3 regions of the Actinoplanes sp. NPDC051537 genome follow, and region 2 is predicted to be linked to each of the others. Evidence: riboswitches for the same ligand, from Rfam matches in the RefSeq annotation. Region 2 holds a riboswitch; each other region holds the start of a gene.

Region 1 (9,861 bases), on a different contig from region 2:
GCAGACCGATCAGGACCGGGTGAAGTACCTCACCGTCCAGTGGCTCGACCACTACGTGAAGGGCGAGGGCGCGGCGCCGGAGAACAGCTTCACCTACTCCCGGGTCGCGGGCTTCAGCGCGCTCGACCGGGGCCTGGTGACCAACGGGTACTCGACGAAGGCCTATCCGGGGCTGCGCGGAACGGAGACGACGCAGGTCGCGCTCGCCGGCGCGGCGCAACCGATCGCGAATCCGCCGAACGGCAACCCCGGCGCATTGTCCTCCCTGCCCGGCGCCGGCGGTCGGCTGAGTGAACTGCTCGGCGGCGTGGCCGGGGATATCCCCGGGCAATACGCAACATTTACGTCCAAGCCGCTCGACGGCGCGATCCAGGTGGCGGGCGCGCCGGCGGTCCGGCTGCGGGCGGCCTCGCCGACCGGGGAGGCGACGCTCTTCGTCAAGCTCTACGACGTCGACGAGTCGGGCGTGCAGACCCTGAGCGCGGGCCTGGTCGCGCCGGTCCGCCTCACCGGTCTGCCGGCCACGATCGACAAGGCGCCCGAGGTGACGGTCACGCTGCCGGCGATCGTCCGGCAGATCGAGGTCGGGCACTCCCTGCGGGTCGCGGTCGCGACCAGCGATCAGGCGTTTCTCACCCCGGCGCGGCCGGCCGTCTACACCGTGGCGGTGGGTTCCACGGTCACCCTGCCCACGGTCGTCGGGACCCCGATCGCCAACCCGCAGACCATCTGGCGATACGTGCTGGCCGGCCTGATCGTGGCGATCGTGCTCGGCCTCGCCGTGGTGCTGCTCGTGCGCCGCAAGCTGCGGCGCCGCCGGCACGACGAGGTTCTCGCGGAGTACGCGGACACGCCGCTGGTGGTGCGCGACCTCCGCAAGGCGTACGGGGACGGCTTCGTCGCCGTCGAGACGATCAGCTTCACCGTCGAGCGCGGCCAGGTCGTGGGCCTGCTCGGGCCCAACGGCGCGGGCAAGACCACCACCCTGCGCGTGCTGATGGGCCTGACCATGCCGACCGGCGGCGACGCGCTGGTCTTCGGCCACCGCCTGACGCCCGGCGCGCCGATCCTGTCCCGGGTCGGCGCCCTGGTCGAGGGCCCCGGCTTCCTGCCGCACCTGAGCGGCTACGACAACCTCAAGGCGTACTGGCAGGCCACCGGCCGGCCCGAGGCGGACGCGCACTTCGAGGAGGCGCTCGAGATCGCCGGCCTCGGCGACTCGGTGCACCGCAAGACCCGCAAGTACAGCCACGGCATGCGTCAGCGGCTCGCCATCGCCCAGGCCATGCTCGGCCTGCCCGAGCTGCTGGTGCTCGACGAGCCGACGGACGGGCTCGACCCGCCGCAGATCGCCGAGATGCGCCGGGTGCTCAAGCGCTACGCGACCGACGGCCGGGCGGTGCTGGTCTCCAGCCACCTGCTCGCCGAGGTGGAGCAGACCTGCACGCACGCCGTGGTGGTCAACAAGGGCCGGATTGTGGCGTCGGGCCCGGTCGACGACATCGTCGGGGAGTCGCCGTCGGTGCTGCTCGACGTCTCCGACGTGCCGGCCGCTTCCCGGGTGCTGGAAGAGCTGGGCGTGCGCTCGGTGACCCCGGACGGGCCGTCCGGCCTGATCGTGGACATGAACGGCACACCCCGGGCCGAGGTGGTGGCCTCGCTGGTGCGGGCCGGCGTCGACGTCGACCGGGTGGTGCCGCGCCGGCGGCTCGAGGACGCGTTCCTGGCCCTGGTCGGCGACAACTCGCGGGGAAGTGGGGACCGATGAGCGCGGCAGCGGGCAAGCCTTCAGTCCGTACCAGGGCGGTGGGCGGGGCGGTGGGATGGCGGGCGTCGGCGACGCTGCCGGTGTGGGCCGAGGTCAAGCGGCAGGCGACGCGTCGGCGTACCCAATTGGCCCTGGGTTTCATGGTTCTGTTGCCCTTGATCATTTTGGTCGCGTTCGAGTTCGGCGGCGGCAACGGCGGCGACGACAACAACGGCGGCGGGGCGTTCGGCAGCCTGGTCGACCTGGCCACCTCGGGCGGGCTCAACTTCGCGCTGTTCTGCCTCGCGGTCTCGGCCGGCTTCCTGCTGGTCGTGGTGGTGGCGCTGTTCTGCGGCGACCCGGTGGCCAGCGAGGCGAGCTGGGGGAGCCTGCGCTATCTGCTGGCGATCCCGGTGCCACGGGCGCGGCTGCTGGCGGTCAAGCTGGTGGTGGCTCTCGCGTACGCGCTGCTGGCGCTCTTGATCTTGACCGCAACCGGCCTGCTCGTCGGCACCCTGCGGTACGGCTGGCACCCGCTCGGCAGCACGGTGGCCGCCGCCATCCCGCCCGGCCAGGGGCTGCTCCGGCTGCTCGGCATCGTCGCCTACCTCGCCGTGATCATGATGGTGGTGGCCGGGCTGGCGTTCCTGCTCTCGGTGCTGACCGACGCGGCGCTGGGCGCGGTCGGCGGCGCGGTGCTGCTCTGGATCCTCTCCAGCATCCTCGACCAGATCACCGCCCTGGGCAGCATCCGGGTCGGCCTGCCGACCCACTACAGCGACGCCTGGCTCGGCCTGCTCTCCACCCCGCCACAGGTGGATGACCTGGTCAAGGGGGCGATCGCGGCGGTCTGCTACGCCACGCTGTTCTGGTCGCTGGCGTTCTGGCGGTTCACCCGGAAGGACATCACCTCGTAGGGAGGTCGCTCACACCTCGGGATACCGGGATCGCCTTTTCCTGAGGGCGACGTAAGGTGTTGGAAACACAACTGAATACCTCATCCAGAGGGGCAGAGGGAACGGCCCGATGAAGCCCCGGCAACCACCGTGTTTGTCTCGATGACGAGGCCGCACGCGGCAGGTGCTAATTCCGTCCCCGCCCGGCAGGTCGCCGCGGGGAAAGATGAGAGGAAGGCCTCGATGACGTCTGCCGTCAGCACACCCTCTGCCACCGACTCCCCGGCCCGTGGCCTCGTCTGCCGCGCGTGCGGCGCCGAATACCCGCTGGTCGCCCAGCATGCCTGTTACGAGTGTTTCGGCCCGCTCGAGGTGGCCTACGACCAGGCCGCTCTCGCGCGGGTGACCCGTGAGCAGATCGAGGCCGGACCGCAGAACATCTGGCGCTATGCCGGGCTGCTGCCCGCCGGCCAGGACCCGGCCACCCGGGTCACCCTCGACCCCGGCCTGACCCCGCTGGTGAGCGCGCCGGCACTGGCCGCCGCCGTCGGGCTGCGCGCGCCGCTGTTCGTCAAGGACGACTCGGCCAACCCGACCCACTCGTTCAAGGACCGGGTCGTGTCGGTGGCGCTCACCGCCGCCCGCGGCCTCGGCTTCACCCGCTTCGCCTGCGCCTCGACCGGCAACCTGGCCAACTCGGTGGCCGCGCACGCCGCCCGGGCCGGCGTGCCCAGCATCGTCTTCATCCCGTACGACCTGGAGCAGGGCAAGGTCATCACCACTGCGGTCTACGGCGGCGAGCTGGTCGCGATCGAGGGCTCGTACGACGACGTGAACCGCCTTTGCGGCGAGCTGGTCGAGACCGACGAGTTCGAGGACACCGCGTTCGTGAACGTGAACGTCCGCCCGTTCTACGCCGAGGGCTCCAAGACGCTGGGCTACGAGGTCGCCGAGCAGCTCGGCTGGCGCATCCCGGCCCAGGTCGTCATCCCGATGGCCTCCGGCGAGCTGCTCACCAAGGTGGACAAGGCGTTCTCGGAGCTGGTCGAGATCGGCCTGGCCACCGCGCCTGAGGGCGGCTGGACCGTCTTCGGCGCCCAGTCGGCCGGCTGCAACCCGATCGCGGTGGCGCTGCACAACGACACCGACGAGATCGTCCCGGTGAAGCCGACCGGCATCGCGAAATCGCTGAACATCGGCGACCCGGCGGCCGGCGCGTACGCCATCGAGTCGGTCCGGCGCACCGGCGGCTGGATGGACTACGCCGACGACGACGAGATCCGCGCCGGCATCCGGCTGCTCGCCGAGACGACCGGTATCTTCGCCGAGACCGCGGGCGGCACCACCGTCGCGGTGCTCAAGAAGCTGGTGGCGAGCGGCAAGCTCGACCCCGACAAGGAGACCGTCGTCTACAACACGGGCGAGGGACTCAAGACCCTGGACGCGGTGGCGGGGCTCGTCGGACCCACTCATGAGATCAAGCCGTCGCTGCGCGGGGCCCGAGAGGCCGGCCTGCTGGGATGACTGTCGGTAATCGACTGTCTGCCAATAGTTGAAGATTCCATCCCCGGAGGACTTGCGCGGGCATCTCAGCGTCGGCAAGATGCTCTCTGCGGGAGGGCCGACGCCGTACGAGGCCCCTCACCTTTCGAGCTTGGCGACAATCTCTCGAGGTGCCCAACGACCCCAGTGCCGGAGGCGCTGTGCGTCCACCCTCCCGACCAAATTCGTTCGCGTCATGGCCGTCGACCCGCGAGGGTGGCGGCCATGACGCTTTCCACGGGCCCGCTCGTCTCGGCGGCCGACGCCTACGAGATCTACCGCGCCTGTGCCGTCCGCGACCGCGGTGACATCGAGCCGCTCACGCCGGCGGCGTTCGCGGCCACCGTGGCGACGCCGGCCGCGAGCTACGCGGTCGAGCACTACCTGGCGCGCCTCGCGGGCGAGCCGGTCGGCCACCTCGAGCTCGCCTTCTCTCAAGCCGACAATTTGGGCACTTTGGACGTCGAGCTGCGGGTGCTGCCGTCCGCGCGGCGGCGGGGCGTGGGCCGGGCCCTCTACGAGCTGGCCGTCGACCGGGCCCGAGCCGACGGCCGGGTGCGACTCGTCGGGCGCACGATCCAGCGTCACCCGGACGGGTCGTCCTTCGCGACCGCGATGGGCGCGCGGGCCGGGCTGGAGGAGATCCGCAGCCGGCTCGACGTGCGCGCGGGCGATCAGGCCCGGCTCGACGGCGAGCTGGCCGAGGCGTGGGAGCGGGCCACCGGCTATCACCTCGTGCAGTGGACCGGCGTGGCGCCCGACGAGATCATCGAGGACGCCGCGGCCCTGGACAGCACCTTCCTGACCGAGGCGCCCACCGGCGACCTCGACCGGGAACCCGAGCGGATCGACGCCGACCGGCTGCGGGCGGACGAGGCGGCCCGCGCCCGGCGGGGCCGGAGCACGTTCCACACCGGCGCCCTGCGGGGCGAGCGGCTGGTCGCCTGGACCACCATGAACTGCTCGTCCTACCGGCCGGCACACGCCTGGCAGAACGCCACGCTGGTGGCGCCCGGGCACCGCGGCCACCGGCTCGGCCTGCTCATCAAGCTGGCCAACCTGGCCCAGGTCCGCACCTACCGGCCGGGCGTCGAGGAGATCGACACCTTCAACGCCGCGACCAATGAGCACATGATGCGGATCAATCGCGCGATGGGCTTCCGGCCGGTGGAGTCGGTTCTGTTCTGGCAGCGGGACCTCTGAGACGCGCGAGCCATGGTCGCAGCGGCAGGTCGGTGGGGTAGCCGCCGGCCGTGAGCCCGGCTCGCCGCTCGAAGACGTTGTGGGCGCCCCACGAGCCGGTCGCCGTGTAGGACCACAGGCAGGCCGTCCAGTAGGCGGGCCAGAACAGCGGTCCGAGCCACGCGTACTGCCCGGCGTGCCGGCTCTCGTGGCCGAACAGGGCCGAGCGCTCGTCCGCGAGCAGCCACTCGGCGCTGCGCCGGCACATGATCACCGAGCCGACCGTGAAGCAGGTGGCCGGCGGCGCCTTGCGGCGGTAGTTCTCGCCGATCAGGATGCCGTCGCGGCCGCGCCGGACCCGGGCGCCGCCGAGCACGGCGACGATCAGGCCCACGGCGGTGGTGGCATTGGCGGCGGTGACCGCGGTGCGCAGGTGATGCCGCCGCATCAGATGCGCCGGCGCATGCGCAGCTCGGTGAGGGCGGGGAGCACCGGATGCGGCACGCGCTCGCCGGTGTCTTCAAATCCCAGCTTCTCGTACGCGCGAACGGCCCGCCCGTTGCCGACGACCACCTCGAGCATGAGGCTCTCCCGGCCGCACGAGCGGGACCAGGCGGCCACCGCCTCGACCAGCTCGGCCAGCACCTTGCCGCCGCGGTGTGCCGGCGTCACGTAGACCGCGAACACCACCGTCGACTCGGGCTCCTCGGGCAGGACGGTGCCGCCGGCGTGGCCGATCAGCCGGCCCCGGCCGCCCGGGTCGGCCACGAACTGGGCGGTCTGGCAGCCGGTCGCGGCCTGGGCGAGGCGCCGCCGGAAGGCCTCGTGCGGGCGGGCCGCGGCCTGGGCGAGGGTCTCGAGGAACGCGAGCGGGGTGTCGGCCAGCATCTCCAGGCGCAGGGCACGCATCCGCGCGGCGTCGTCGACGGTCACCCGGTGCACGCGCCAGCTGTTCACGGTGTTCTCCCTACCCTGTGCCGGGGTCGGCGGCAACCCGCTTGGCCGGAACCGGACGGGTGGCGGACCGGCGCCGGGTTGGGGCAAGGTGTGTCGATGGACGAGGGCGAGGACCGCTTCACGATGGTCGAGGGCCCGGTGGTGACGGCCGCCGACCCGTGGGACCCCGAGTCGCGTACGGCCGAGCTGAGTCACCCGGCGGCGTTGATTCTCGACGAGAACGACCCGCTGGTCCCGCCGCCCGGCCCGGTCCCCGTGATCACTCGCGCCCGGGGCGTCCTCCGGCGCTGCGCGACCCTGCTGCTGGCCGTCGGCGCGCTCGCCGCGGTGCCCATGCACTTCTTCGTCGGCCGGGTCGACGACACCGTGATCGCCGCGCCCGCCCTCTCCGATCTGCTCGGCGGCTTCGGCCTGCTGCTGCTCCCGCTGATGTGGCTGGCCTACTTCACGGTCTCGGCGCTGCCGCTGGTGATCTGCCTGGCCGGCGTGGTGGCGGTCGCGCTCGCCGAGGCGGCCACCGGCTCGCGGCCGTCGCCGCGGACGGTCTGGTGGCTGGTCGCCTACCGCCTGCGCCCGCTCTGGCTCTGGTTCGCGCTCTTCGGCGTGGTGACCCAGGCGCTGCCGCTGCTGCTCACCACCGACACGCTGGGCCTGGCCGTGGCGGCGCCGCTCACGGTGCTCTCGACCGGGGTGCTCACCTTCACCGGCATGCTCGGCTGCGTGGTGCTGATCGAGCGCGGGCACGGGCCGCGCCGGGCCGCGCATCTGTGCTCGAAGGGCTCGCTCACGGTTCCGGCCCTCGCCTCGCTCGCGGTCACCGTGCTGCCCCGGCTGGCCGACGCGGCGTGGGGCGCGCTGGCGTCGACCGTCGTGGCGGTGGCGGCGGTTCTGCTCTGGGCGATCACGGCCGTGCTGGCGTACGCGCAGGCCCGCCGAGCCGAAGGCCCGGTGACCAGCCGATCCCTGTTCGCCGAGCTCTCCCGGCCGGAGCTGGACTGATCCGCGCAAGGTGGCGTTTCCTTGCACTCGCCCCCCGGGAGTGCTAAACAAGTCATTGGCACTCGCGACTGGTGAGTGCCAAGCAGGTCGGGACGGTGGGGTTCCGGTCGCGGCGCCGCCATCGGCGCCGGGGCACGGGGCCGGTCGTCGCGGGCTATCCGGCTCGGCCTGAGGACGTCACATCGCCAGGTGGTGACGTCCGCAGAGTTCCGCAATGTGCGGGCCCATGCGGCCCCCACCGCGAATGTCCAGGAGGACAACGCCGTATGGCCAAGATCATCGCATTCGACGAGGAAGCTCGTCGGGGCCTCGAGCGGGGCATGAACCAGCTCGCCGACGCCGTCAAGGTGACGCTCGGCCCCAAGGGCCGCAACGTCGTGCTCGAGAAGAAGTGGGGCGCCCCCACGATCACCAACGATGGTGTATCCATCGCCAAGGAGATCGAGCTCGAGGACCCGTACGAGAAGATCGGCGCCGAGCTGGTCAAGGAGGTCGCGAAGAAGACCGACGACGTCGCCGGTGACGGCACGACGACGGCGACCGTCCTGGCCCAGGCGCTGGTTCGTGAGGGCCTGCGCAACGTGGCCGCCGGCGCCAACCCGATGGCCCTGAAGCGGGGCATCGAGGCCGCCGTCGCGAGCGTCTCCGAGGGTCTCACGCAGATCGCCAAGGACGTGGAGACGAAGGAGCAGATCGCCTCCACCGCCTCCATCTCCGCCGGTGACTCCACGGTCGGCGAGATCATCGCCGAGGCCATGGACAAGGTCGGCAAGGAAGGCGTCATCACCGTCGAGGAGAGCAACACCTTCGGCCTCGAGCTCGAGCTCACCGAGGGCATGCGCTTCGACAAGGGCTACATCTCGGCGTACTTCATGACCGACGCCGAGCGGATGGAGGCCGTCTTCGACGACCCCTACATCCTCATCGCGAACAGCAAGATCTCCGCGGTCAAGGACCTCCTGCCGATCCTCGAGAAGGTCATGCAGGGCGGCAAGCCGCTGGTCATCATCGCCGAGGACGTCGAGGGCGAGGCCCTGGCGACCCTGGTGGTCAACAAGGTGCGCGGCACCTTCAAGTCCGTCGCCGTCAAGGCCCCGGGCTTCGGTGACCGCCGCAAGGCCATGCTGGAGGACATCGCCATCCTGACCGGTGGCGCCGTCATCAGCGAGGAGGTCGGCCTCAAGCTCGACGGCGCCGACCTGAGCCTGCTGGGCACCGCTCGCAAGGTCGTCATCACCAAGGACGAGACCACGATCGTCGACGGCGGCGGTGACGCCGAGCAGATCCAGGGCCGGGTCAACCAGATCCGCGCCGAGATCGAGAAGTCGGACTCCGACTACGACCGTGAGAAGCTGCAGGAGCGCCTGGCCAAGCTGGCCGGCGGCGTTGCGGTCATCAAGGTCGGCGCGGCCACCGAGGTCGAGCTCAAGGAGCGCAAGCACCGCATCGAGGACGCCGTTCGCAACGCGAAGGCGGCCGTCGAGGAGGGCATCGTCCCCGGTGGTGGCGTCGCGCTCGTGCAGGCCGGCAAGACCGCGTTCGAGAAGCTGGACCTGGTCGGCGACGAGGCGACCGGCGCGACGATCGTGAAGCTCGCGCTCGACGCCCCGCTGCGTCAGATCGCCGTGAACGCCGGCCTCGAGGGCGGCGTCGTGGTCGAGAAGGTGCGCAACCTCGACGCGGGTCACGGCCTCAACGCCGCGACCGGCGAGTACGTCGACCTGCTGGCCGCGGGCATCATCGACCCGGCCAAGGTCACCCGCTCGGCGCTGCAGAACGCCGCGTCGATCGCCGCGCTGTTCCTCACCACCGAGGCCGTCGTGGCCGACAAGCCCGAGAAGAACCCGGCCCCGGCCGGCGCCCCGGGCGGCGGTGACATGGACTTCTGAGTCCAGTCAGTTTTACCGAACGGGCGGGTCGCTTCGGCGGCCCGCCCGTTTCGCTTTGCCCGCCCGGCCGCGACCCATGGCGCTGCTCGCCCGGCGCGGCCCATCGCGTGGCCGTCGCTCTGCTTACCTATGCGCGCGTGGCCGTCGCTCTGCTTACCCATGCGCGCGTGGTGGTCGCTCTGCTTACCCATACGCGCGTGGGCTTTGCTCTGCTTACCTATGCGTGCGTGTGGCCTGTCGCTCTGCTTACCCATACGCGCGTGGCCGTCGCTCTGCTTACCTGCGTGCGGGTGGCGGTCGCTCTGCTTACCGATACGCGCGCGGGTGGGCCTCGGGGCGCGATTTCTTGGCCGGCGGGAGTGGCAGCCAGCAGAGCAGGCCGCCGACGGTGAGCGCGAGGACGCCGGCCTTCAGGACGGCGAGGGTGTCGCGACCGGTGATCGGCAGGCTGGCGGCCGCGGTGATGCGGATGGTCACGGTCGCCTCGGCGGTGCCGCCCCGGCCGTCGGCGACGGTGTAGCCGAAGGCGTCCGTGCCCTCGGCGGCGGCGGTGTAGATCACGGTTCCGTCGGGGGCGGCGCGCGCGGTGCCGTGGGCGGGGTGGTCCAGGCGCGTCACGGTGAGCGGGTCGCGGTCCGGGTCGTGGTCG
Region 2 (9,861 bases):
ACGAGCGCGTCGCCGACCGGCAGGCCGGTGATCAGGCCGGCGGCCCGGCGCAGCACCCGGGCGGCGTCGGCGCGCTCGCCGATCACCATCGCGCCGTAGCCCTCGAGGACCAGGTCGAGGGCGTGCGGCGGGCCCGCGCGCGGCGGCAGCGCGGCGGTCGCGCGGGCGATGGCGACCATGGTCGCGCGGTCGCCGGCCATCAGGGCCGCGCCCCAGGCCAGCAGGTACGTCTCCCGGGCCAGGTCCATGTCGTACGGTTCCAGCCGCTGGGCGGCGGCGAGCAACGCCCCGGGCGCCTCGCCGGTGCGGCCGGCCGCGAACGCGATGTGGCCGCGGATCAGCTCGGCCCGGGCCCGCGGGAACTCGTCGCCGCCGTCGCTGCGGGCGAGGTCGACGAAGCGGCGCGCGCCCTCGATGTCGCCGGCCTGGAGGGTGGCCTCGGCCGCCGCCAGGGCCCGCCCGATCCGGCGCGGGGCGTCCAGGGTCAGCGCCACCGCCCGTTGCAGGAACGCCGCCGCCGCGGCCCGGCCGCCCCGGGCCTGGGCCCGCGCCGCCGACCGCTCGAGCTCGGCCGCCACGTCCTCGTCCGGCCCGGCCGCGGCCGCCGCCCGGTGCCAGGCCCGCCGATCCGGGTCGGTCGTCTCGTCGGTGACCTCGGCCAGGGCGAGGTGCGCGGCGCGGCGGTGGCGGGGCTCGGCCGTCTGGTAGACCGCCGACCGCACCAGCGGATGCCGGAACGTCACCTGCTCGCGGACCGCGAGCAGCCCGTCGGTGCCCTCGGCGAGCGCGGTGGCCGGGCTGATCCCGAGCTGTTCCGCGGCCGCCCACACCAGCGCCGGGTCGCCGAGCGGCTCGGCCGCGGCGATCAGCAGCAGCATCCGGGTGTCGCCGGGCAGCTCGGCGATCCGGTTGAGGAAGCTCTCCTCGATCCGGCCCGGCAGCGTGCCGCCGGTGCGCAGCAGGCCGAGGCCGCCGGCGATCTGCGTCGGGGTCAGCCCGCGCGGCAGCTCGACCAGGGCGAGCGGGTTGCCGCGGGTCTCGGCGACGATCCGGTCGCGGATGGGCCGGTCGAGGCCGGCGTGGGTGAGCGAGTTCAGCAGCGCGTGCGCGTCGGCGTCGCGCAGCCCGGTGACCTCGAGCCCGGGCAGGGTGAGCAGCGTCGTCTCGCGGTCACGGGTGCCGAACAGCAGCGCGACCGACTCGGCCAGCAGGCGCCGGGCGACGAAGGTCAGGGTCTCGGCCGAGGCGCGGTCCATCCACTGCACGTCGTCGACCACGCAGAGGATCGGGACGCTTTCGGAGGCCTCGGAGAGCAGGCTGAGCACGGCGAGACCGACGAGAAAGCGGTCGGGCGGATTTCCGGTACGCATCCCGAGCACCGTCCCGAGAGCGGCCCGCTGCGGCTCGGGCAGCCGGGGCAGCAGGTCGAGCAGCGGCGCGCACAACTGGTGCAGGGCCGCGAACGCCAGCTCCATCTCCGACTCGACGCCGGCCGCGCGCAGCACCCGCATCCCGGCCGCGCCCCGCCGGGCATAGTCGAGCAGCGCCGTCTTGCCGACGCCCGGCGCACCGTGCACGACCAGGACACGGCTCTCCCCCGCCCGTACGGCCGCGACCATCCGATCGATCGCGGCGCACTCGCGGCGCCGTCCGAGCAGCTGCGTCCCGCGTTTCGTGGCCCTCGCCCCCCACCACTTCCCCCGGGCGTAATCGTGGTCCACTTCCGCCGCGAAGAGAAGGGCCGCCTAGGCTGTGATCATGAATTCGAGGGCCGTCCGGATCGGTGTCCAGATCCAGCCGCAGCATGCCGACTACCGCGCCATCCGCCGTGCCGTCGCCGAGGCCGAGGACCTGGGCACGGACATCCTGTTCAACTGGGACCACTTCTTCCCGCTGTACGGCGAGCCGGACGGCCTGCACTTCGAGTGCTGGACGATGCTCGCCGCGTGGGCCGAGCAGACCTCGCGCGTGCAGATCGGCGCGCTGGTCACCTGCAACAGCTACCGCAACCCGGAGCTGCTGGCCGACATGGCCCGCACCGTCGACCACGTGAGCGACGGCCGGCTGATCCTGGGCATCGGTTCCGGCTGGTTCGAACGCGACTATCAGGAGTACGGGTACGAGTTCGGCACCGCCGGCGGCCGGCTGGACGACCTGGCCGTCGCCCTCCCCCGCATCGAGTCCCGCTGGTCGAAGCTGAACCCGCCGCCGACCCGCGACATCCCCGTCCTGATCGGCGGCGGCGGCGAGAAGAAGACGCTGCGCCTGGTCGCCGCCCACGCCGACATCTGGCACAGCTTCGGCGACGCGGCGACGATCGCCCGCAAGACCGAGATCCTCCACCGGCACTGCGCCGACGTGGGCCGCGACCCGTCCGAGATCGAGATCTCGGCGGCGGTGTCCGGCAAGCCGGCCGACCAGGGCCCGGCCCTGCTCGACCGCGGCGTCACCCTGTTCACCGTCGAGGCCGGCGGCCCCGACTACGACCTGTCCTCGCTGCGTCAGTGGCTCGCCTGGCGGGACGAGATCAACGGGTAGCACCGCCCCGGGCTCTCGACGTGCGCGTTGTGTCCCAGCCCCGCCAGCGTGACCGTCCGCTCGTCGTCGCTGTTCATCGGGTCGTGCTCGCCCCGGGCCAGCGTCACCGGCGCGGACGATCCGGCCAGCAGGGCCGCCATGTCCGGGGCGCCCACCCCGAAGGCTCGCGGGTCCAGCGCGAGCCGCCACCGGCCGTCCCGCTCGTGGATGCCGTTCGCCGCCGGCTCCGTCAGCCCCGCCAGGCCCGACACGCGCAGGTAGCGGGCGGCGGCCTCGTCGCGCGAGCCGAACCACTGGACCGGGCGCCCGGCCAGGGCCCGGGCCCGGGCCAGCTCGTCGTCGGTCCAGGCCACCTTGATGCCGAGCCCGACGACGGCGGCCACCTCGGTGCGGGCGGCCAGGGCGAGGGCGACGACGCCGCCGAGCGAGTGCCCGAACACGACGGTCTGTCTCCCGGCGAGCGGGCTGACCGCCGCGGCGAGGGCGTCGAACGTGTACTCCGGCAGCGGCGCCGAGCCGCCGTGGCCGGGCAGGTCCGGGGCCAGCCAGCGTCCCGGCCAGCGCTCGGCGAGCAGTGGCCGCCACCCGGACCAGACGTCGGCGGTCGCACCCAGCCCGTGCAGCAACAGCAGCAGCGGCTCGCCCCGGCCGCCGCCCGTGACCCGCAGCCCGCCGTCAGACATCCCCGACCTCGATCACCCGCGTCGCCGGGGCGGCATCGCCGGCGCGCCGCCGCAACTCGGCCCGGTCGGGGTCGGCCATGAAGGACTCGTAGCCGGCCCGGTCGCGGAACCGGATCAGATGCACCTCGGCCGCGCCGTCGACGCCGCGGGTGCGCCGCTCGAGGACGCCGCCGTGCCGCGGCAGCAGCTCGAGCACCTCGTCCTCGTAGCGCCGCCCCGCCGCGGCCCGTCCCGGCGCCATCTCGACGATCGCGGCCAGCAGCAGTCCGTCCGTGCTCATGCCAGCAGAACCCCCAGCGCCCCGAGAAGGCTGTCGATGTCGTCGGTCGTCGTGCCCAGGCCGAAGCTTGCCCGCAACAGGCCCGCTTCGCCACAGCCGGCGTTCCCGGGAAGGCCGGCCAGACGCCGGACCAGGGGGTGGGCGCAGAACTGGCCCGCTCGCACCCCGATCCCGAACGTGTCGGCCAGCTTCTCCGCGACGGCTACGGGGTCGCGGCCGGGCAGCGCGATGGAGACGATGCCCACGCGCTCGACTTCCTCTGCGGCCGTACCGAACAAACTCACCTCGACCGCGCCGGGCAGGTGCCGCAAGCCCTCCCGCAGGCGGGCGAGCAGCTGCTGCTCGTGCGTGTGCAGCGCGGCGCGGTCGGTCTCCAACAGCGCCGCGCACACCGCGCCCAGCGCGACCGCGCCCAGCAGGTTCGGAGTGCCGCCCTCGTGCCTCGCCGGGCCGGTCGCCCAGCGCACGTCGCCGGCCCGATCACCGACCCACGCGCTCGCCCCGCCGCCGGCCAGATACGGCTCGGCGCGATCGAGCCAGTCCGCGCGGCCGGCGAGCACCCCGGCCCCGAACGGTGCGTACAGCTTGTGCCCGGAGAGCGCGACGTAGTCGGCGTCCAGTTCGGCCAGCGACACCGGCGCGTGCGGGGCGAGCTGGGCGGCGTCGACCGCGATCCGGGCGCCGTGCCGGTGGGCGACCTCGGCCAGGGCCCGCACCGGCCACACCTCACCGGTCAAATTGCTCGCTCCCGTGACCGTTAGCAACGCCGGTCCGCGCAGGTCACGCAGCGCACGGTCGGCCGCCGTCACCGCCTCGGCCGGCGACGAGGGCGCGGGCAGCCGGAGCACCGACGGCCAGGGCAGCAGGTTCGCGTGGTGCTCGCCGTCGAAGACGACCGTGGTCGTGCCCGGCGGCAGGGCGCGGGCCAGCAGGTTGAGCGCGTCGGTGGTGTTGCGGGTGAAGACGACCTGGTCAGCGGGCCGGCAGCCGAGGAACGTGGCGACGACGGCGCGCGCCCGCTCGTACTCCAGGGTGGACGTCCGCGACCGCGGGCCGGCGCCGCGGTGGACGCTGCCGTAGGTGGGGAGCAGGTCGTTCACGGCGTCGGCGGCCACTCGTACACAGGGCGCCGTCGCGGCGTAGTCGAGGTGGACAAATCCGGCGCCGATGACATCGAGGTCGGCTGTTTGCACGGCGAGGGACACGGACATACCTCCGCAAAAGGGGACCCTCTCGCGGGTCCGCGCTTGCCCGCGCCGGTCGGCGAAGGCCCGGTCCTCACCCGGGGCACCCCATCGCGGATGGAAGGGTTGCCGGTCAGCAAGCCGGGGCTGTGCGCTGACACTCATGACCTGCCCGACAACGTACCAAATAAGGTGGTCGCCATGTATGCGCAGGAGTGGGCCGAGTGGCACGCCGCGGTCGAAGGCCGCCGGTCGGCGCCGCACGGGTTCCTCTCGATCACCGGGATGTACTGGCTGACCGCGTCGCCGCAGCGCTTCGACGACGTGCCGGGCGCATGGTCGGTGACATCGAACGGCGTAACCGTCACGCTGAGCTCGGGCGAGATGCTCACCGTGGGTGGGGTGCCGCTCGCCGGTTCGCACGACTTCGGCGCGGTCGACGAGGAGGGCGTCGACGCCGCGTTCGGCGATGCCGTCGCCGAGATAGCCCGGCGCGGGTCCGGCTACGTCCTCCGGCCGCGCCATCCGGACAACAAGAGACGGCTGACGTACGCGGGGACGCCCGCATTCCCGCCCGACGAGCGGTGGATCGTTCCAGGCCGCTGGACCGCGTTCGCCGCGCCGGAGACGGTCACGCTGGCCACGGTCGTCGACGGCCTCACCGACGCGGACGAGGCCGCCGGCCGGGTCGACTTCGAGATCGCCGGCGTGCCGCTGAGCCTGCTCACCTTCGCCGGCGGCCCGGGCGCGCTCACCACGCTGTTCTCGGACACCACGGCGGGCGTCACCACGTACCCCGCAAGCCGCCGTTTGCCGATCCCCCAGCCCGCCGCCGACGGCACCGTGCTGCTGGATTTCAATCGCGCGACGAACCTGCCGTGCGCCTACACGGATTTCGCCACCTGCAGCCTGGCGCCGCCGGAGAACCGCCTGCCGGTGGCGATCGAGGCCGGGGAGCAGATCCCGCTCGATCGCCGCTAGCTCTCGCCGCTCATCGGCCGCTCGCGCCGCCCGCCCGCTGCTGGCGCCGCCCGGCGCTTGGGCCGCCCGGCGCTTGGGCCGCCCGGCGCTTGGGCCGCCCGGCGCTTGGGCCGCCCGGCGCTTGGGCCGCCCGGCCGCTTGGGCGCCGCTTGCCGGCCTTTGGTGCCGCTCGCCCGCCGCTAGCGCCGCTCGCCGGTGATGTATCCCTCGAGGTTGCTGCGCTCGGTCTCCAGCTCGTCGATGCGGTTCTTCACCACGTCGCCGATGCTGACCACCCCGACCAGCCCGCCGTCCTCGAGCACCGGAACGTGCCGGAACCGATGATCGGTCATGAGCCGCGCCACGTCCTCGATCGCCGCTTCGGGCGACACCGACCGAACGCTGACCGTATGGATCCGGCTCACCGGCTCCCCCAGAACCGCCGCCCCCCGAGCCGCGAGCGCCCGCACCACGTCCCGCTCGCTGACGATCCCGTCGACCCGGCTGCCGTCCCCCGACACGATCACCGCGCCGATCTTGTGCTCGGCGAGAAGGGCCAGCAGCCGGCTGACGTCCGAGTCCGGCGTCACGGTGACAACCTTGCTGCCCTTGACGCGGAGAATGTCGCTGATACGCATCTTGCTCCCCATCTCGTCCGATCCGCGGAAGCCGCCGGGCGGGCCGTCCGGTAAGGGGCAGCCACGCCGCGTTGCGTGCATATGCCTAGATGCAGTCAATCACGTCCCAATGTCAAGAGCATCGAGATGTCAAGCCCGCCCAAGACTCACCCAGCGGCCGCCGTTGTCGTTTGCTCGCCGCTTCACCCCGCCCGCACCGCCTTGCCCCCGCCCGCGCCGCCTTGCCCCGCCTCACACGGCCACCGCAACCCACCCGCGCCGCGCCACCCCGCCGCGCCTCCGCAGCCCACCGCGCCACGCCGACCGCGCCGCCTCACACGCTGCCGCGCCGCCTCACAGGCCACCGCAACCCACCCGCGCCGCGTCGCTCCCGCGCCGCCTCACACGCCGCCGCAACCCGACCGCGCCGCGTCGCCCCCGCGACGCCTCACACGCCGCCGCAACCAACCTCGCCGCGCCGCCCGCGCCGCCTCACACGCCGCCGCAGGCCGCCCGCGTCGCGCCGGGGCGCGTGGCTTCACCGAGGCGCTGCTTCCCACCCACCTCGTGCTTCTCACCCACCTCGCACTGCCCGCCCCAGCCACAGCCACAGCCACAGCCCTACTCCACCCCACCCGTTACTGGGTGGGATGGAGTACAGCAGGCAGCTACGACAATTTCCGGGAACTATCCACAGCGCGGAGCGCATGAGTAAGCAGAGCGATGCCGAGCCCGACCAATCCCGACGGCGAGCCGCGCATATAGGTAAGCAGAGCTGGACGGCCGCGTTCCAGCCAGGACGGCGGCGCAATCGGCCCAGCGCCAACCAAGCCAAGAGCAAAGAACGAGCCCAGCGCAGAGAACGAGCCCAGCACAAAGAACGAGCCCAGCACAAAGAACAAGCCCAGCACAAAGAACAAGCCCAGCACAGAGAACAAGCCCAGCACAGAGAACAAGCCCAGCACAAAGAACGAGCCCGGCGCGCATAGGTAAGCAGAGCCGAAGCACCTCAGCCGGGATGACGGCGCAACCGGCGCAACGCCAAAGCGAGCTGCAACCGCAATCGCCCCGGTGGCAACCGCACCGCCCACCCCAGCAGATGCTCGGCCTGAGCGACCCGGTCCTGCAACGTCGAATGGTGCAGCCGCAGGACGGACGCCGCAGCCCGCAGGCTCGGCGCCTCCGCGAAGGCATGCAACGTCTCGAGCACCCAAGGCGCCGCGGCGACAGCATGGTCCACCGCGCGCAGATCGGGCACCTCGGCGTCGACCGGCACCGCCGCCAGCAGGGCGAGGGCGCCCAGTTCCTCGTACCGGACCACGGCCGCGCCCGGGTCCTCCGGCGACCCGTCCGCCGCGAACCGCAGGGCCACCCGGGCGGCGGCGTACGACGACGGAAGGTCGAGCGGCGCCACCGCCGGCCCGATTCCGGCGCGGCCCGGCGGCGGCGGGGACGCGCCGGGCGGCAGAATCAGCGGGCCGCCGGGCAGGGCGATCGCGTGCAACCTCGGTGCGGCGGCCACATTCAAAAGGCGCAGGGCCTGATGGCGTACGTCCGGAGCAGCCGACGCGTCGACGATCAGCTCGATCGACGCCGGGTCGGGGGTGGGGGCCCGGCCTCGGGTGCGGTCCAGCACGGCGCGGGCCGCGCCGGCGGCTCGCTCGAGGATCATGGCTTCCACCGGGCCGGGGGCGCCGCGGCGTTCCAGGCGCAGGGCGGCCGAGCCGTCTGGGGCCACCGGGACGCACATCCAGCGCGGGTCGGGTGGGGTCGGGTCGGGGGCGGCGGTGCCGTCGGGGACGACGCGGACGTGGACGCGGCGGGCGGCGTCGTCCAGGCGGGCGGGGCAACCGGCCAGGACGGCGGCGCCGCGTACGATCGCCTGGATTCCGGCCTTGTTCTCGGTGAGGTTGTCGAAGTAGGCGATCACCCGCAGCGCGGCGCCGGCGTCCGCGTCGAGCGCCGCCAGCCGCACTGCGAGGTCCTTCACGCTTCGCTCCCCGGCTAGCCGTTGAAGAGGCGGTCGAGCCAGCGTACCCGTGCCTCGCGCGCCTCCCGGCTGAGTTGCGCCTGCGGCACCAGGCTGTCGAAGCCGTGGAAGCCGCCCGGCCAGACGTGCAGCTCGGCGCGGCCGCCCGCCTGCCAGATGCGGGTCGCGTAGGCCACGTCCTCGTCGCGGAACGTCTCGGCCGAGCCGACGTCGATGAACGCCGGCGGCAGGCCGGACAGGTCGGTGGCACGGGCGGGGGCGGCGTACGGCGAGACGTCCGCCCCGCCGCGGCGCGGGCCGAGCAGCGCCGTCCAGCCGAACTCGTTGGCCCGCCGGTCCCACACGCCGAGGCCGGCCATCTGGATCGCCGACGGGGTGTCGTTGCGGTCGTCGAGCATCGGGCAGATCAGCATCTGCCCGGCCAGCTCCGGACCGCCCTCGTCGCGGGCCCGCAGGGCGAGCGCCGCGGCCAGGCCACCGCCCGCGCTGCCGCCGGCGACGATCAGCCGGGACGGGTCGAAGCCCAGCTCGCCGGCGTGGGCCGCGGTCCAGAGCAGGCCGGCGTAGCAGTCGTCGACCGGGCCGGGGTGCGGCGTCTCGGGCGCCAGCCGGTACTCGACCGAGACCACCATGAGGTCGAACCGCTCGGCCCAGTCCAGCATCTCGACGACGCCCATCCGCCGGTCGCCGATCACCATGCCGCCGCCGTGCACGTGGTAGACGCAGCCGACCGTGCCCTTCGGCGCGACCGGGGCGCAGATCAGCAGGGTGATGTCGGGGTCGTCGCCGAGGCCGGGCACCGCCCGCTCCTCGAACCGGAACGCGCCGCCGCGCCGCAGGTCGTCGTCGGACGGCATGGCCAGCAGCGTGCCCGAGCGCATGACGGCGATGAACGCGGGGTCGATCGTCTCCGGCAGCACGAACGGGCTGACGGCGAGCGCCGCCGCGAGTTCCGGGTCGAACGGTGGCGGGGTCGGCAGGGTGGTCGTCACGGGCGGGCCTCCTGGTGAACGCGATGTGACCGCTGTCACCAGCATGAAACCGGTGGGCCGCGGTGCCGAGCGCCACGCGGCGGAACTTACCCGCCGAACGGCGGGACGCCTAAGTTGCTAACTACCGGAAACTCATCGAGGGAGCCCGAGATGGAACTGCACGAGCAAGCGGCCATCACCAGCGGCAACGACTTCTGGTCCAGCACCGCCGCGGGCGACGTCCGGGCGATCACCCTGACCGACGGACCGCATGGCGTACGCCTCCAGAGCGGCGACGATCTGCTGACCGGCCGGCCGGCGACGTGTTTCCCGCCGGCCGTCGCGTCCGGTTCGACGTGGGACCCCGAGCTGCTGCGCCGGATGGGCGAGGCGCTCGGCGACGAGTGCCGGGCGATGGGCGTGCAGGTGCTGCTCGGGCCGGGCATCAACCTCAAGCGGACGCCGCTGGGCGGCCGCAACTTCGAGTACTTCAGCGAGGACCCGCTGGTGGCGGGCGTGCTCGCGGCCGCCTGGGTGCAGGGGCTCCAGTCCCGCGGGGTGGGTGCGTCGCTCAAGCACTTCGCCGTGAACAGCCAGGAGACCGACCGCATGCGGATCAGCGCCGACGTGGACGAGCG
Region 3 (9,861 bases), on a different contig from region 2:
GGCTGCTGTTCGTGCCGACCGTCCTCGACCCGCTGTACGCCGACTACACCGGCGTCCCGCAGCTCTACCTGCTGGTCGAGGAGTTCCGGCCGGCCCGGCACGCCCCGGCGCTGCCCGTGATCGCGAGCGCGGCGGTGTCCTTCCGGCAACGCGAGCACGACGAGTTCCTGACCTTCGCCGCGGCGTACGTTCCCTTCCGGCCCGGCGCCGGCGGCAACCTCGAGCGCCGCCTCGGATGGCTGGAGGCCTACGTCGAGAAGCACGACGGGACGGTCATCACCGACTTCGACGAGCACCGTTCGCGCTTCCGCCACGCCCCGTTCTCGCTGCACAAGGTGGCCAACGGGGAGATCGAGAAGGCCGAGGTGGTCGACGCGCTCGGCGGCAGCCCCTACTGGCGCTACCGCTCCGGCGGACCGCCCCTGACCGTCATCGTCAACCGGCTGATGGTGGGCCAGAGCCGGCTCGGCGTCGAACGCGCCCGCATACGGGACGGTGAATGATCACCAGGGGATGACGCCGTTGTCGTCGAAGAAGCCGCCGGTCGGGCCGTCGTCGGGGATCGTCGCCAGCTTGATCGCGATGGCCGCGCCCTGCTCCGGCGTCCGCACGCCGCGGAAGCCGTTCAGGTCGGTCGCGGTGAAGCCGGGGCAGCCCGCGTTGATCAGGATGTTGGTGTCCCGCAGCTGCTTGGCGTACTGGACGGTCACCGCGTTCAGGAACGTCTTCGACGGCGAGTAGGCGACCGAGATCGGCCCGGTGTCCCCGCTCGAGGTCTGCCGGGTGAGGGAGCCGACCGTGCTCGACATGTTCACGATGCGCGGCGACGCCGACCGGCGCAGCAGCGGCAGCATCGCGTTGGTGACCCGGATGACGCCGATCACGTTGGTCTCGACCGCCCGCCGCACGGCGTCGAGGTCGGCGCCGATCGGGTCCTGCGGCATCCCGCCGGTGATGCCGGCGTTGTTGATCAGCACGTCCAGGCCGCCGCTCTCGAGCTGCTCGGCGGCCGCGGCCACGCTCTCGTCGTCGGTCACGTCGAGCGGCACCTCGAAGGCCTTGCCGCCGAGTTTCGCCACCGCGGTCTGGCGGCGCTCGTCGTCGCGGGCGCCGACGCCCACGGTCCATCCCAGCGCCAGAAGCCCCGCCGCGATCTCGTACCCGATCCCCTTGTTCGCGCCGGTGACCAGCGCAATCTTCGTCTCGCTCATGAGTCGATCCTGGGCGCGCGGGGCCGTGGCGGCCAACACCGTCTGAGTACCCGGCGATACCCCGCGGGTATCGTTGGCGGCATGGAGACACGGGAGCTGCGCTATTTCGTCGCGGTCGCCGAGGAGCTGCACTTCGGGCGGGCGGCCGATCGCCTCGGCATCGCGCAGCCGCCGCTGTCCCGGGCCATCCAGCAGCTCGAACGGCGACTCGGCGTCACGCTCCTGGAACGATCCAGCCGGGCCGTGACGCTCACCGAGGCCGGGTCGGTGCTGCTGGCCGAGGGGCGGGCGGCGCTCGACGCGGTGGCGGCGGCCGATCGGCGCACCCGCCGGGCGGGCGCCGGCAAACCCGGCCTCGTGCTGGTCACCAAGGCGGGCGCGTCGAGCGAGCTGCTGGCCAAACTTCTCGACGCATACGCGGCGGAGCCCGGCGCCGTGGCGGTCGAGGTGCTCCTGTGCGGGGTCGGCGAGCAGGAGCGGCTCCTGCGTGACGGCCGGGCCGACGTGGCGCTGCTGCACCGCCCGTTCGACGCCGCCACCGGCTTCGACGTCGAGGACCTGCAGACCGAGGGCCAGGTCGCGGTGCTGCCCGCCGGCCACCCGCTGACCACCCGGTCGTCGCTGTCGATGGCCGACCTCGCCGCGATTCCCGACCTGCCGATGCCGCGCTGGCCGTGCCGCGACGGCTCCTATCCGGACGGGCCGGGCCCCGAGGTGCACGACCACACCCAGCTGCTGCAGCTGATCCAGCTCGGCCGCACGACGGCGGTGCTGCCCGAGTCGTGCCGCGGTCAGCTGAGTCACGGGCTCGTCGCCGTACCGGTGCCGGACGCCCCGGCCGTGACCACGGTGATCGCCTGGCCCCCGCAGAGCCGGTCCCGCGCCCTCGCCGGCCTGGTCCGCGCCGCCGTTCGCCTCTGAGGCCTACCCTGCGGGCATGGCGATCACCGCGGGTTGGTCCATCGTGGGCATTCTCGTCTGCCTGCCCATGGTCATCGACGCGTCCGTGCACGGCGGTCCCCGGGCCGGCGTGCTGCTCGTGTGGGCGGCGCTGGCCTGCGCGATCCCGGCCGCGGTCGGCGGGCTGTTCGCCATCGCCGAGGAGGGCGGGCAGGGCGACTGGAAGCTGGTCACCCGCCTGCCGAACGGCGTGCGCGCCGGCCTGATCGTGGGCTCGCTGCTCGGCTTCGCCATCATGGCCTCGGGCATGGCCGCCAATCCCGCCGGCAACTCGGTGCGGACCGACACCGGTTACGCCCTCAAGCTTCGTGGCGACCGCTACCAGCAGGTCACGCGGGCCGAGTGGCTGGCCAACAGCCGGGCCGAGCGCCGCGTCTTCCTCGGCGCCGCCATCTTCGCCAACACCTGGGGCGGCGCGCTGTGCTGGGCGGCCAAGCTCCGCGACGACGAGGAGGATCCGCTCGTCTAGATGTCGGCGGTCACGAAGCCGACCTCGCCCGCCGGCACCTGCGCCACGACGCGCCCCGTCGGATCAAGCACGGCGGTCGGCCCGAGACCCAGGCGCGACCCGTCACGCTCGCCGGTCACATCGGCCGAAATCCAGGCCAAACCGGTTTCCCGTACGCGCTGAGCACGCAACTCGTTGTGCCGATGCTGCCACCACCGGGCGCTCTCCCGCCGCATCATGTTCTGCGCGGGATGCAGCACCACCCGGGCGCCGGCCGCCGCCACCGCCCGCGCCGCCTGCGGGTACTGCGCGTCGAAGCAGATGTTCAGGCCGAACCGGACGCCCGCGCACTCGAACACCGGATAGCCGTCGCCCGCCGTGAACACCGACTCCCCGCGGGTCAGGAACATCTTCCGGTACGCGCCGAGCACCCGGCCGCCGCGGAGCACCAGCGCCGTGTTGAAGAACCGCGTGCCCCGCCGCTCGATGATCCCGAGCACCAGCGTCTGCCGCTCCGGGAGGCGGGCGACGACGTCCGCGAGCCCGGGCGAGCCCAGTTCGAGGGCCGTCCCGCGTACGTGCTGCTCGGTGACCAGATATCCCTGGAGGAAGCATTCCGGGAACAGCAGCAGGTCGGCATCCGGCGCCCGGCCCGCGAAGTCGCGCACCACGGCGATCGCGGCGTCCACGTCGCCGAGAATCTCCGGGGTCTGGCAGGCCGCGATCCGCACCGGTCAGGCCTCGTGGAACGGCTCGGGCTCGGCCGGGATCCGCTTCGCCATCAGGCAGAACTCGTTGCCCTCCGGATCTTCGAGCACGACCCACGAGCCGCTGCCCTTGATCGACGACTCGCGCGCGCCGAGGGCGACCAGGCGGGCCAGTTCCTCGTCCTGGGAGCGGTCGGTCGGGCACACGTCGAAATGCAGCCGGTTCTTCGCCGTCTTCCGCTCGGGCACCCGGATGAACAGGATGTCGGGGCTGGCCGGGGCGCCGCGGATGGCCACGCCGGTGTCGTCCCGGGCGAAGACGCGGTAGCCGAGCACGTCGCACCAGAAGGTGGCCAGCAGCTCGGCGTCGGCACAGTCGACGATCATGTCCCCGATCCGGCTCGCCATGGTGTGAGCCTAAGGCTTCCGGCCGGCGGCCTTGATCGCGGGCCATTCCGCGGCCAGCACCGAGAAGATGGCCGAGTCGCGCAGCCGGCCCTCCTCTCCGGGCGCCCACGACCGGCCGAACGAGCGCAGCACGCCCTCGAACCGGCCGCCGACCCGCTCGATCGCCGCCCGGGAGCGGCCGTTGCGGGCGTCGGTCTTCAGGTCGACCCGCTGGACCCGCCACTGCTCGAACGCGTACCCGAAAAGCAGGTGTTTGGCCTCGGTGTTGAGGCCGGTCCCCTGGGCCGAGGCCGCCAGCCAGGTGAAGCCGATCTCCACCGCGAAGAGCTCGTCGCGGCCGGGCCAGAGCCGCGGGTCCAGATAGGCCGTCGCCCCGACCGCGCGCCCGCGCCAGATCTGCGCGAACGGCATCAGCCACCCGGTCGCGGCCCGCCCGAGCTGTTCCTCGATGTAGTCGCCGGCCTCCTCGGCCCGCGGCACCCAGGTGAAGCGGTACGCGTCCCGGCTCTCCTCGGCGGCGAGCGCGAGGTCGGCGGCGTGGCGCCGGTCGAGCGGCTCGAGACGCAGCCGGTCGCCCTCGAGAACGGGCGACGACGTGACGGCAGCGGGAAAGGGCATGGCAACGCTCCATTCGCGACTTGCCCGGCGCCCCGTGCGCCGGACCCGGTCCTCACCCGGGGCACCCCGCCCGCGAAAGGAGGGTTGCCGGCCAGCAAGCCGGGGCTGAACGCTGGCACTCATGACCTGCCGACACCTTGGCATCCACAGCGCTCGCCGCGCAAGGCGATTCCACCGCCGCGCGACGCCCGCTGCGCGACGCCCGCCCTCAGCGCCCGCCCGCCAGCGCCCGCCCTCAGCGCCCGCCCGCCAGCGCCGCCCGCCAGCGCCCGCCCCGCCGCAACCGGGGGCGAACCACTCACCCCGGCGGCCGCGCGTTCAGGCGGGCGCAGGACCGGCGGCGTTGAGGTAGGCGAGAACGGCGAGAACGCGACGGTGGCCGCTGTCGGTCACGGTGAGGCCCAGCTTGGCGAAGATGTTGCCGATGTGTTTGTGGACGGCGTTGTCGGTGATGACCAGCTGGCGGGCGATCGCGTTGTTGTCGTGTCCCTCGGCCATCAGGGCGAGCACCTCCCGTTCGCGCGGCGTGAGGGCGTCGATCGGGTCGCCGGCGCGGCGGACGAGCTGGGCGATGACCTCGGGATCCATCGCGGTGCCGCCGGCCGCGACCCGGCGCAGCGCGTCGACGAACTCGTCGACCCGGCTGACCCGGTCCTTGAGCAGGTAGCCGACGCCACCGCCGGCGGTGGCGAGCAGCTCGGCGGCGTACTGCTGCTCCACATATTGCGACAGCACCAGGACCGGCAGGCCGGGGTGCTCCCGGCGCGCCTGGAGGGCGGCCCGGATGCCCTCGTCACGAAACGACGGCGGCAGCCGGATGTCGACGATCGTGACGTCGGGCCGATACTCCCGGACGGCGGCGAGGAACGCGTCCGCGTCTTCGGCGACGGCCGCGATGCGGAAGCCGGCCCGGCCCAGCAGCAGTTCCAGCCCGGTGGAGAGCAGGACGTTGTCCTCGGCGATCACGACCCGCACGGCAGCTCCACGGTGATCGCCGTCGGGCCGCCGGCCGGGCTGTCGAGGGCGAGGGCGCCGTCGAGCGCGAGAACCCGGCGACGAATCCCGTCGAGGCCGGTCCCCCGCCGATCGTCGGCGCCGCCGGTGCCGTTGTCCGTGATCACCACCGACAGCCGGTCGGCGGTGCGGCTGACGCGGACGCCGGCCGCGGTCGCACGGCTGTGCTTGGTGACGTTGGTCAGCGCCTCGGCGACCGCGAAGTAGACCGTGGCCTCGACCGCCGCCGGCACCCGCCCGAGGTCGCCCATGTCGAGCCGGGCCGGCACGCCGCAGCGCGAGGTCACGGCCGTCAGCGCGCCGTCGAGACCCCGGTCGGCGAGGATCGGCGGGTAGACGGTGCGGATCACCTCGCGCAACTCGGTCATCGCCTCCTCCGTCCCCTCGTGCGCGTCCCGCAGCAGGTCGGCCACGAACTGCTCGTCGCGCGGGTTGTCGGCGAAGGCCTGGCGGGCCACGGCCAGCCGCATCGCGATGGCCACGAGCCGGGCTTGCGTGCCGTCGTGCAGGTCGCGCTCGATCCGGCGCAGCTCCGCGCCGTGCGCGTCGAGCACGTCGGCGCGGGTGCGGGTCAGCACGGCGACCCGCTCGGCCAGCTCCTCGTCGGTCGTGTGCGACAGCACCGCCAGGCAGACCCGGGCGTGCGCGCGGGCCATGGGCGGGAAGCACAGGTAGGCGAGGAAGGCGAGCAGGACGATCTGCAGTGGACCGAGGGTGAGCGCGGTCGCCCAGCCGTGCACGGGCACGTCGACGAAGAGCCGCGGCCCGTCCCGCGACCCGAACGCCCACCAGAGCGAGGCGGCGATCACCGCGACCACGATGTTGCCCACGCAGAGCAGCGCCGGCAGGCCGAGCGCCACCCCGGTCAGCGCCTGCACCGGCAGCCAGAGCAGCGCCCGCGAGGTCGGACCCGCGCCCGCGCCGGCCCGAAGCTCCGCCGCGCCCGCGCCCGCGGTGGCCGGCGATGCCGGCGGCAGGCCGAGCAACCGCCCCGCACGCTCCCGATGCCAGCCCGCCCAGAGCCGGGCGAGCCGCGGCACGCACAGCAGCGGCAGCGCGAGCACCGTGACGACGCCGGAGAACAACGAGCCCAGCAGGTAGACCCCGGCCCGTCGCACCCGCAGCCACCGCCCCGTTTTCGACACGTGCCGAGTCTGCCCGCTCGGCGACGCCCGCGTCACTACAGCTAGCTGTAGTCCATATCCGGTGGTCCGGGGTATCGGCCCGGGCCTCGCCGGAACCTAGCGTCGGACGGCGTGAGATCAACGAATGAGCCGTACGCCCTGCGCCTGGACGCCGTGTCGAAGCACTACCGGTCGGGGAAGAACGCGGTACGCGCCCTCGACTCGGCGACCGCCGGCTTCCGGCGCGGCACGTTCACCGCCGTGATGGGCCCGTCCGGGTCCGGCAAGAGCACGTTCCTCAACTGCGCGGCCGGGCTGGACCGGCCGACCTCGGGCGCGGTCTGGCTCGGTGACGTCGAGCTGTCCCGCCTGGGCGAGGCCGCGCTCACCGAGGTGCGCCGGGATCGGATCGGCTTCGTCTTCCAGGCCTACAACCTGCTGGGCGCGCTGACCGTGGCCGAGAACGTCACGCTGCCGCTGCGGCTGGCCGAGCGCCGGATCGACCACGCGCTGCTGCGGGAGACGCTGGCCGCGGTCGGCCTCGGCGATCACCTCGCGCGGCGGCCGAGCGAGCTCTCCGGCGGCCAGCAGCAGCGGGTCGCGATCGCCCGCGCGCTGATCAACCGGCCGGAGGTGGTGGTCGCGGACGAGCCGACCGGCGCGCTGGACACCCGCACCGGGCGGCACGTGCTCGAGCTGCTGCGGCGGGTGGTGGACGACATGGGGCAGACGGTGCTGATGGTCACCCACGACCCGGTCGCCGCCGCCCACGCCGACGCGGTGATGTTCCTGGCCGACGGCCGGCTCGCGGGTGAGCTGAGCCGGCCCGCGCCGGAGCAGATCGCGGCCCGCATGACGCACCTGGGCGACTGGTGAGGCGCCGCATCCGGCGGCTGATCCGGCTCGCCGTGCCGATGCCCGGGGACCTGTCCCTGGCCTGGAAGACGATCAAGGACCGGAAGGGCGGCTTCGCCGGCTCCTTCGTCGCGATCGCCGCCGGTGCGGCGGTGATCACCGCGTGCGGAACCCTGCTGCAGTCCGGCTTGGCGAGCGGCGTCGCCCCCGAGCGGTACGCGGGCGCGGCGGTCGTCGTCGGCGGGGCGCAGTCGTTCCGGCTGGACGAGAGCTCCTCGGTCCGCTTCGGCGAGCGGGTCACGCTCCCCGCCGGCCGGGTCGCCGCCGTTGCCGCCGTGCCCGGCGTCCGGTCCGCGATCGGCGACGTGAGCGTGCCGGTGGGCCTGCCGGTCCGGGAGGACGTTCCCGCGTTCGGGCACGGCTGGTCCGCGGCCGCACTCGCGCCGTTCCGGCTCGGCGAGGGCCGTGCGCCCGCCGCGCCGGACGAGGTCGTGGTGGACGCCGGCCTGGCCCGGCGCGGCCTGGCGCCCGGCGCGACGGTACGGATCGTCGCCGGCGCGGTCCCCTCGTCGTACAAAGTGGTGGGTGTGGTCGGCGGGTCGCGGCGGCAGTCCGCGCTCTTCTTCACCGACGCACGGGCGGCCCAGCTGTCCGGCCGGCCGGACCGGGTCGACGCCATCGGCGTGCTCGCCGCGCCCGGCGCCGACCCGCGGCGGCTGGCCACGCTCGTCCGGGCCGCCGTGCCGGGCGCGGTGGTGGCCACTGGCGAGGGACGCGGCGACGTGGAGTTCCTCGACGTCGGCGACGCCCGCGGCCTGGTGGTGGAATCGGCGGCGTCGTTCGGCGGGACCATGGTGCTGATCGTGGTGTTCGTGGTGGCGAGCACCCTCGCGCTGTCGGTGCGGCAGCGCCGGCGGGAGCTGGCCCTGCTGCGCGCGGTCGGCGCCACGCCCCGGCAGGTACAAGGGATGATCAGTGCCGAGATGACCCTGGTCTCGTTCGCCGGCGGGCTGGCCGGCGCGCTCCCCGGCGCGGCCCTGGCGATCGTGATGCGCGAGGTGTTCGTCCGGGCCGGGGCGATGCCGCCGGACTTCCCGATCCGGTGGGGAGTCCTGCCCGTCCTGGCCGCCCTGGTGCTCTGCATGATCAGCGCCCGGCTGTCCGGTCGCCTGGTCGCCCGGCGGGTCGCCCGGGTCAGCCCGGTCGAGGCGCTCGGCGACATCCCGATCGAGCCCCGGCGGATCGGCCGGATCCGGCCGGCCATCGGCCTCCTGCTCGTCCCGCTCGGGCTTCTGGTGACGCTCGGCGACGTGGCGTCGGCCGGAGACTCCGTCGCCGACACCGCCGCGAGCGCGGTTCTCCTGTTCGTGGTGGCGCTCGCGTGTCTCGGACCGCTGCTGATGGCCGGCGCCGTCCGGCTGCTCGGGCGGCTGGTGAACCGGCCGTCCACCGCCGCCGGCTTCCTCGCCCTGGCCAACGCGCGCGCCGGCGGGCGCCGGCTCAGCGCCGCCGCCACACCCCTGGCCATGGGCGTGGCCCTCGCCGCCGTGCAGGTCTTCGCCGCGTCGACGACGATCGCCGGAGCCGGTCACCAGGTCGCCCAGGGACTGCGGGCCGATCGGGTGCTGACCGCGTCGTCCGGCGCCGGGTTGCCGCCCGGGCTGGTGGACGCCGTGCGCGCGGCGCCGGGCGTCGTTGCGGCGACGCCGGTGGCCCGTACCCGGGTGCTGGTGACCTTTCCGTCCGAGGACAGCACCGTGACGAAGGTCTACGCCGCGCAGGGCGTCGCACCCGAGGGACTCGGCGAGACCATGGACCTGGCCGTGCTCGCGGGCGACATCGCCGGCCTGCGGGGCGAGGCCGTGGCGCTGAGCCGGGTCGCCGCGCGGACCGTCCACGCCCGGCTCGGCGGGACGGTCGACATGCATCTGGGCGACGGCACGCCGGTCCGGCCGCGGCTGGTGGCGATCTACGAGAACGGCCTCGGTTTCGGCGACGTCACCCTGCCCCACGACCTCGTCCTCGCGCACACCACCGCGCGGGTCGACGCCGCGATCCTGGTCCGGTCGGCGGACGGGGGCGGCCTGCCGGCGTACCCCGCGGTCGAGGTCGGTGGCCGGGAGGCGTTCCCGGCGCCGCCCGGGACCGGCGGCGACGGCGACTGGGCGCTCAACCTGCTGTTCCAGGTCGTGCTGCTGGGCTACATCGCGATCGCCGTGGTGAACACGCTGGTGATGGCGACCGTGGATCGGGCCCGTGAGTTCGCGGCGCTGCGACTGACCGGAGCCGCCGCGCGCCAGGTCCGCGCGATGATGGCCGGCGAGGCGCGGATCGTCGTCGCCGCCGCGCTGCTGTTCGGCCTGGCGGCCGCGATCCCGCCCCTGGCCGGCTTCGGCCGGGCGCTGACCGGCTCGCCCGTACCCCACTTCTCGGTGTTCGGGCTTCTGGCGATCGTGGCGCTCACCGTCGCGCTCGCGTGGGGTGCGATCGCCGTCGCCACCCGCTTCGCGATGCGG

The links. Region 2 has a riboswitch for S-adenosylmethionine ahead of ACZ6TB_RS44450 (aminotransferase class V-fold PLP-dependent enzyme). Riboswitches for the same ligand answer to the same signal wherever they lie in the genome.
Region 1: another riboswitch for S-adenosylmethionine. It lies ahead of thrC (threonine synthase); the one in region 2 lies ahead of ACZ6TB_RS44450 (aminotransferase class V-fold PLP-dependent enzyme).
Region 3: another riboswitch for S-adenosylmethionine. It lies ahead of ACZ6TB_RS12110 (GNAT family N-acetyltransferase); the one in region 2 lies ahead of ACZ6TB_RS44450 (aminotransferase class V-fold PLP-dependent enzyme).

The regions. Positions count from the first base shown of each region.
Region 1 covers NZ_JBVJIU010000012.1:308,949-318,809, reverse strand. The annotation lists gene ACZ6TB_RS29605 (alpha/beta fold hydrolase) at 1-1,768, shown strand, start outside; gene ACZ6TB_RS29600 (ABC transporter permease) at 1,765-2,664, shown strand; SAM riboswitch class I at 2,742-2,876, shown strand; gene thrC (threonine synthase) at 2,887-4,167, shown strand; gene ACZ6TB_RS29590 (GNAT family N-acetyltransferase) at 4,411-5,388, shown strand; gene ACZ6TB_RS29585 (hypothetical protein) at 5,327-5,815, opposite strand; gene ACZ6TB_RS29580 (GNAT family N-acetyltransferase) at 5,815-6,276, opposite strand; gene ACZ6TB_RS29575 (hypothetical protein) at 6,421-7,323, shown strand; gene groL (chaperonin GroEL) at 7,590-9,212, shown strand; gene ACZ6TB_RS29565 (Ig-like domain-containing protein) at 9,519-9,861, opposite strand, start outside.
Region 2 covers NZ_JBVJIU010000027.1:57,552-67,412, reverse strand. The annotation lists gene ACZ6TB_RS44470 (ATP-binding protein) at 1-1,721, opposite strand, end outside; gene ACZ6TB_RS44465 (LLM class F420-dependent oxidoreductase) at 1,759-2,538, shown strand; gene ACZ6TB_RS44460 (alpha/beta fold hydrolase) at 2,502-3,221, opposite strand; gene ACZ6TB_RS44455 (hypothetical protein) at 3,214-3,501, opposite strand; gene ACZ6TB_RS44450 (aminotransferase class V-fold PLP-dependent enzyme) at 3,498-4,712, opposite strand; SAM riboswitch class IV at 4,740-4,854, opposite strand; gene ACZ6TB_RS44445 (DUF1684 domain-containing protein) at 4,887-5,666, shown strand; gene ACZ6TB_RS44440 (CBS domain-containing protein) at 5,846-6,283, opposite strand; gene ACZ6TB_RS44435 (hypothetical protein) at 6,931-7,218, opposite strand; gene ACZ6TB_RS44430 (helix-turn-helix domain-containing protein) at 7,272-8,252, opposite strand; gene ACZ6TB_RS44425 (alpha/beta hydrolase) at 8,267-9,244, opposite strand; gene ACZ6TB_RS44420 (glycoside hydrolase family 3 C-terminal domain-containing protein) at 9,395-9,861, shown strand, end outside.
Region 3 covers NZ_JBVJIU010000004.1:508,586-518,446, reverse strand. The annotation lists gene ACZ6TB_RS12140 (hypothetical protein) at 1-503, shown strand, start outside; gene ACZ6TB_RS12135 (SDR family oxidoreductase) at 504-1,211, opposite strand; gene ACZ6TB_RS12130 (LysR family transcriptional regulator) at 1,293-2,132, shown strand; gene ACZ6TB_RS12125 (hypothetical protein) at 2,149-2,640, shown strand; gene ACZ6TB_RS12120 (carbon-nitrogen hydrolase family protein) at 2,637-3,350, opposite strand; gene ACZ6TB_RS12115 (VOC family protein) at 3,354-3,734, opposite strand; gene ACZ6TB_RS12110 (GNAT family N-acetyltransferase) at 3,744-4,352, opposite strand; SAM riboswitch class IV at 4,364-4,479, opposite strand; gene ACZ6TB_RS12105 (response regulator) at 4,671-5,327, opposite strand; gene ACZ6TB_RS12100 (sensor histidine kinase) at 5,315-6,511, opposite strand; gene ACZ6TB_RS12095 (ABC transporter ATP-binding protein) at 6,623-7,366, shown strand; gene ACZ6TB_RS12090 (ABC transporter permease) at 7,363-9,861, shown strand, end outside.